Regions from separate parts of the Vescimonas fastidiosa genome, predicted to be linked through region 1. Evidence: riboswitches for the same ligand, from Rfam matches in the RefSeq annotation. Region 1 holds a riboswitch; the other holds the start of a gene.
What was found. Region 1 has a riboswitch for glycine ahead of KI236_RS04390 (alanine/glycine:cation symporter family protein). Riboswitches for the same ligand answer to the same signal wherever they lie in the genome.
Positions count from the first base shown of each region.

Region 2: linked by a shared signal. The riboswitch ahead of gcvT (glycine cleavage system aminomethyltransferase GcvT) and the one ahead of KI236_RS04390 (alanine/glycine:cation symporter family protein) in region 1 are both predicted to bind glycine.

Region 1 covers NZ_AP023415.1:899,884-903,293, reverse strand. Annotated here, with positions in the region: gene KI236_RS04390 (alanine/glycine:cation symporter family protein) at 1-1,381, opposite strand, end outside; glycine riboswitch at 1,456-1,549, opposite strand; gene KI236_RS04385 (LysR family transcriptional regulator) at 1,742-2,626, opposite strand; gene KI236_RS04380 (hypothetical protein) at 2,761-3,015, shown strand; gene sigK (RNA polymerase sporulation sigma factor SigK) at 3,182-3,410, shown strand, end outside.
Region 2 covers NZ_AP023416.1:365,265-368,674, forward strand. Annotated here, with positions in the region: gene KI236_RS08970 (SHOCT domain-containing protein) at 77-1,006, shown strand; glycine riboswitch at 1,183-1,263, shown strand; glycine riboswitch at 1,267-1,351, shown strand; gene gcvT (glycine cleavage system aminomethyltransferase GcvT) at 1,428-3,410, shown strand, end outside.

The sequences.
Region 1 (3,410 bases):
TGGTGATCACCATGCCGGTCAGGGCGAACAGGGCCAGGGCGTTGGGCAGGACGATGAGGTTGTTGAACATATCCGTCAGCTCCCACACCAGGTCATTGCCGGTGAGGGTGCCCAAGAAGATAAACACCAGGGCGATGATGGTGTAAACGGTGTTGCAGAGCTTCTTATTCTTGCGGCCAAAGAGATAGTTGGCATTGATGCGCCCAAAGAGGTTCCAGCCCAGCACCGTGGAGAAAGCGAAGAAGAACAGGCATACAGCCACAAACATATTGCCGAAGGTCTCGCCGAACACGGTGCCGAAGGCGGCCTGAGCCAGGTTGGTTTTGTTGAGCACGGTGTTGGCAGCGGCGGCGCCGCATTCGTGGAGAGGGCCGCCGGGGGTGTACAGGGTGGAGATAATGACCAAGGCGTTCAGGGTAAGCACCACAAAGGTGTCAATGAATACACCGGCCATAGCCACCACGCCCTGGTCGTGGGGGTGGGCCACATTGGCCTGGGCATGGGCGTGGGGGGTGGAGCCCATACCGGCCTCGTTGGAGAACAGGCCCCGCTTGGCGCCCTGGCTGATGGCGGTTTTCAGAGCGTAGCCGATGCCGCCGCCGATAATGGCACTGGGATTAAAGGCATACTTAAAGATCATGCCGAAGGTTTCGGGGATATACCGGATGCGGATGACCAGGACCACCAGCGCGCCCAGCAGGAAGATGGCGGCCATAATGGGCACCAGCTTCTCGGTGACGGCGGCCAGACGCTGCACGCCGCCCAGGAAGATGATGGCGCAGATGGCGACCAGCACGATACCCATGACCCAGGCGGGGAGGCCGAAGGCGGTGTTGAAGGTGGAGCCGATGGAGTTGGACTGCACCATGCTGCCCATAAGACCCAGGGCCAGGATGATGGCTACGGCGAAGAAGCCCGCCAGGAACTTGCCGAACCCACCCTTAAATGCGGTGGTGATGTAGTACACCGGGCCGCCGTGGACGGTGCCGTCCTTGTCAACTATGCGGGTCTTTTGGGCCAGGGTGGCCTCCGCGTAGATGGTGGCCATGCCGAAGAAGGCGATGAGCCACATCCAAAAGATGGCCCCGGGGCCGCCGGTGAGGATGGCGCCGGAAGCGCCCACGATGTTTCCGGTACCCACCTGAGCGGCAATGGCGGTGGCCAGAGCCTGGAAGGAGGTCATGCCGCTTTTCTGGGAGCCGCCCTTGAGGCTCAGGCCGCCGAAGGTTTTCCGCATGGCCTCACCGAAGCAGCGCACCTGCACGAAGCGGGTACGGATGGAGTACCACAGTCCCACGCCGATGAGCAGGAACACCAGGATGTAGTTTGACAGGTATTCGTTGATTTTGCTTACAATGGGGTACAATACTTCTTCAATCATTTTTTTCTCTCCTTCAAAAAATAAAGAGCCGCTGCACAGCGACTCCGAAGAAGGCAGAGGACACGGTAAAAACCAAGCCCGTCTCTGTCCTTTTGCCTGAGAGATTCGGCCCAAACGGGCCTTACACCTTCGGCACCCAAGTCAATGGGATTCTCCAGAGTCCCCTCCCCGTTCAGTTTCCTGAGGATTCTTAACGGTTCACAGGGCCATATAAAATGTGGGCATAGTATAGCATGGAAAAAAGAAAAATGCAAGAGGAAATTTGCGATTTTTGAAGGCTTTCGGCATAAAACTTCCCGTAGACCGGCCCGGCTTTGCGGCATTTATCCCGCTTTCCGGAGGGAATCCGCCGGAAAAGCCTTATTCGTCCCCGTTTTCCGCCACCCAGGTGCGCACATAATTCACAAACAGCTTGGTGGACTTGGACAGGGCCTTTTCGTCCTTCACGCCGATGCCGATGGGCCGGTCAAACTGCATAGGCGCCCGGCAGATCTGCACGGGCAGGGGACTGTGCTTCGCCATCAGCCGGGGCAGCAGGCTGATGCCCAGTCCCTCGCTCACCATGGCCAAGATCGTCCGATCCTCCCGGGCGGTGTATTTCACCTGGGGCCGGATGCCCATTTTGTCGAAGGCGGCCATGATCTCGTAGTCCTCGCCCTCCTCCAGCAGAATAAACGGCTCCGCGGCCAGCTCCTCCACCGGGAAGGGGTCCGCCTGGGCCAGGGGGTGGTCGCAGGGCACCACCACCTGCAATTCATCCCGATACAGGGAGTAGGTCTGCAGGTGCTTGGTGGACGGCAGGCGGAAGAAGCCGCAGTCCACCGCCCCGGAGACGATCCAATTTTCGATTTGGTCGTAAAAATCCCCTGTGACCACCTCAAACTCGATGTTGGGGTAGAGCTGGCCAAAGCTCTTGAGGATCCGGGGCAGCCACTGAAAGGAGACGCTGGAAAAGGTAGCCACCTTCACCAGGCCGCTGTCCATGCCCTTGAGGCTTTCAACCGTCTGCATCATACTGTGGTGGGCGGCGCAGAGCTTCTCCACCTGGGGCAGCAGGGCCCGGCCATCCGCCGTAAGCACAACGCCGCCCCGGTTGCGGCTGAGAAGGGTGACGCCCAGCTCCGCCTCCAGAGAGTTGATGGCGTGGCTGATGCCCGACTGGGTGAAATTCATAGCCTCCGCCGCCTTGGAAAAACTGCCACAAGCCGCGGTTTTCAGGAAAATCTGATATTTTGTAATACTCATAAGACTCCCTCCTATCGCTACCATTATACCATACAACTTCTCATACTTTCAAGAACAAACATGCGCTTCACAAATATATTTTTCTGTGCTATGATAAATCCAGCTTAAAGATTAAAGAATGGAGGACAAAAATTATGGCATTGATTTCTAAGATGAATCGCTGCGCATTCTGCGGCAGCAGTGAAGTGGTATATAGCGAGGCTACCGGCCTGTACCATTGCCCCGTGTGCGGCAAGGACAGCGCTGAGCCCATGCCCCAGGCGGACCTGAACGCCGTGAACCGCATCGCCATGCAGGGCGATACCGAGGGCAAGATGGACGATCTGCGCCGCCGCTATCCTCGCCTGGACCTGGCCACCTGGACCAAAGAGGATCGTCTGCAGTTCTGATACGATAAATATTCCAATAACCCCCTCTTTTCCATAAGGAACCCCCTCAGGCGGACCCCGACTGCCACAGACCCGGCAGCCGGGGCCCGCTGCGTTTACCGAAGTGCCCCGTGTATACGGACTTCCCGTTCCTGCATAGGATGGCAGGGAAAGGGGAGATGGACATATGCTGTCTGCGGCACTGCTTTTGCTGGCCAACAGCCTGTTTTTGACCTTGCGCCTTACGGGAAATCCCGGCTCCTTCCCAAAGCCTCTGAGCGCCAAGGAGGAGCAAATGTATTTAGAGCGCAGCCTGGCCGGGGACCTGGAGGCCCGCAACATCCTGGTGGAGCACAACCTGCGCTTGGTTGCCCACATTATAAAAAAGTATTATACCCAGTCTGCCGAGCAGGAGG
Region 2 (3,410 bases), on a different replicon from region 1:
TCCGGCGGAGGAAAACACTGGAAATACCCCGGCCACCGTGGTAAAATCGAGGCATAGAAATAGGAGGAAAATCACTATGGGACTTTTCAGCAATAACAAAAAACCCTGCCCCCTCTGCGGCAATCCCACCCCCCGGCTCCTGGCCACCAAGGTGGAGGATATGCCCCTGTGCAAGGAGTGTGCCGGGAAGATCGACCTGCCCGACGGGGCCCTGGACTGCATGACCCTGGCGCAGCTGGAGCAGTACATGGCCTTTTACGAGGAAAACGCCGCCCTGCGCGAGACCTTCAGCGAGGACTACCGCTACGGCTTCGGCCTCCTCAGCGGCGCCCTGGTGGTGGACAGCGCCCACCGCCTGCTGCGCATCAAGCCCTACGATAGTGCGCTGGTGTTCGGCCCGGAGAATTTGCAGTCCTTCCGCATCCTGGAGGACTCCGATCCTCTGTTTACGGGAAACGCCGACGGCCTCACCTGCCACCGCAGCGATGTGCCCGATAAGGTGGAGGCCCTGATCCCCAGCATCGACCAGTTCATGCGCCGCAAGCAGGACTTTGAGCACATGGAGGAGATGCACCGCATGATGGATCGGGACCGGGATCACGACCACGACCATCCCCGTCCTCCCCGGCCCGAGTTTGTGTGTACGCCCCCGGTGCGCAAGTTCCGCCTGGAGCTGACCTTCTCCCATCCCTATTGGAAGAGCTTCACCCAGGAGATCGGCGCCCCGGACTTCAGCAGCCAGTATCCCAGCGCCGAGGACTATCTCCGGGAGTATGAGGAGAAGGTGGAGGCCCTCCGTGAGCTTGCCTCCCGGCTCCAGCACATCGTCAACCCCGACGCCCCCCAGCGCCGGGAGGATGACCCCCAGCCCGCCGCCGCAGCCGCCGCTCCCGCCCCTGCCGCCGACCCGGTGGCGGAGATTCAGAAGTATAAGCTGCTCTTCGACGCTGGCGTCCTCACCGAGGAGGAATTCGCCGCCAAGAAAAAGCAGCTTCTGGGCATCTGAAAATCCGAAGGCTCAATCGGGGCGCAACCGGGGCTTACCCCACCGGACAAATTTCCTGTAAAGCTAAAAAAACGGAACGAAACAGCGGGAATTGGCCCTTGACAAATGCGCTTTTCGGGTGATAAAATCAAAATAGCGGTGCGATATGCCCGCAGATATAATTTCATATAGATCGGACGATGGAATCGGGAGAGACCGCCCAGGCGGCGCCGAAGGGGAACGCAGAAGCTCTCAGGCAAAAGGACCGATTTCGGACGATACTCCGAAAAGGCCGGACGGTAACGCCCGACCACCGAAGGTGCAACCTCCCGCCGGGGAGGGAATCTCTCAGGTAACTCAACGGGGGCACAAGGCCGTATAAAGCGGCTTTGTGTCCCTTTTTGCTGCTTAAAAACCATTCATCTTTTAAGGAGGAACCAGAATGAGCGAACTGAAGCGTACCCAATTATACGATGTCCATGTGGCCGCCGGTGCGGAAATGGTGGACTTCGGCGGATGGGAAATGCCCATCCAGTACCCCGGCGGCATCATTGCCGAGCATCTGTACACCCGTCAGGTGTGCAGCCTTTTCGATGTGTCTCACATGGGTCGGCTGCTGGTGGAGGGCCCGGAGCGCAAGGCCTTTTTGCAGCATGTGCTCACCAGCAATGTGGCTGCCCTGGATGTGGGCCTGGCCCAGTACTGCATCATCCCCAATGAAAACGGCGGCGCCGTGGACGACGCCTACCTGTATATGTTCCAGGAGGATAACTACCTGCTGGTGGTAAACGCCGCCAACACCGAGAAGGACCTGGCCCACCTGCGCGCGGCCCTGCAGGGCTTCGACTGCACCATCACCGACATCTCTGCCGACTGGGCGGCCATCGCCGTCCAGGGCCCCCGGAGCAAGGAGATGCTCACCGCTCTCAACGGCGGCGCCCAGATGACCGAGCCCATGAAGAATGCTCTGGGCACCGTGTCCCTGGAGGGTCACTACGCCCGGGTAGCCAAGACCGGCTACACCGGCGAGCCCCTGGGCTACGAGGTCTATGTGCGCAGCGAGGACGCAGCGTGGCTGTGGAACCGCCTGGTGGAAATGGGCGCACACCCCGCCGGCCTGGGCGCCCGGGACACCCTGCGCATGGAGGCATCCATGCCCCTGTACGGCCATGAGATGGGCACCGCCCCCGATGGCAGCGAGATCCCCATTTTCGCCGTGCCGCTGGCTAAGTTCGCCGTGAGCTTCTCGGAGCAGAAGGGGGACTACATCGGCCGCGCCGCTCTGGAAAAGCAGCATAAGTACTTTATGAAGTACATGGACCGTGACTTCTCCGACCTGTCCGGCCTGCCCCGGAAGATCGCTCCCATCGCTCTGGAGGACCGGGGCGTTATGCGCGCGGGCATGGAGATCTATCAGGGGGATAAGCTGGTGGGCTGGGTCACCAGCGGCACCATGGTTCCCTACTTCAAGACCGAGGGCCAGGGCCTTTCCACCGTGATCCTGGAGGCCAGCGGCAAGCGCGCCATCGGCCTGTGCTACATTGACAGCGATATTCTCACCGACGACACCGTGGAGGTGGATGTGCGGGGTAAGCGGCTCAAGGCCGTGATTCCCGCCCGGCACATGAGCGTGGGTGCGCCCCCCTTTGCCAGACCTCTGCTCTATGGTGTGGAGGAGGACGAGCATGGTGTAGGCGGCGGTGACCGCGCTCCTAAGGCCCTGGAGCTGGTACACAAGGCCCTGGAGAACCATATCTGGCGCCAGGAGCAGTGCATCAACCTCATCCCCTCGGAGAACACCCCCAGCCGCGCCGTGCGTCTGCTCAGCGGCAGCGATCCCGCTTGCCGTTACGCCGAGCATAAGAAGGTTTTGGCCTTCTATGAGAAGGAAGTGTTCTATTATCAGGGCACCAAGTTCATCGACGAGGTGGAGCGCCGCCTGGTGGAGGAGATGCGCGCCTACTTCGGCTGCACCGAGGTGGAGACCCGTACCCTCAGCGGCCAGATGTCCAACATGGCTGTATTCTCCGCCCTGATGGACTGGAAAAACCGTGTGGACCGCAAGCACGAGGCCAAGCGCCTGGGCTATGTGATGAATAACCACATCATCAAGGGCGGCCACCTGTCTGCCCAGCCCATGGGCGCTCTCCATGACTATATTGCCATCGACCCCGTGACGGAGAAGCCGGCTGTGGTCAACTTCCCCGTCTGCGCCGATAATCCCTATAAGATGGATGTGGAGGAGACCAAGAAGCTCATTGACCGCTATCGCCCGGAGCTGATCATATTCGGCAAGAGCATGGTGCTGCACAAGGAGCCTGTGGCCGCCATCCGTCAGTTCGTGGATGAGCAGAACATCCCCACCACCATCATGTACGACATGGCCCATGTGCTGGGCCTCATCGGCGACCATTTCCAGAATCCC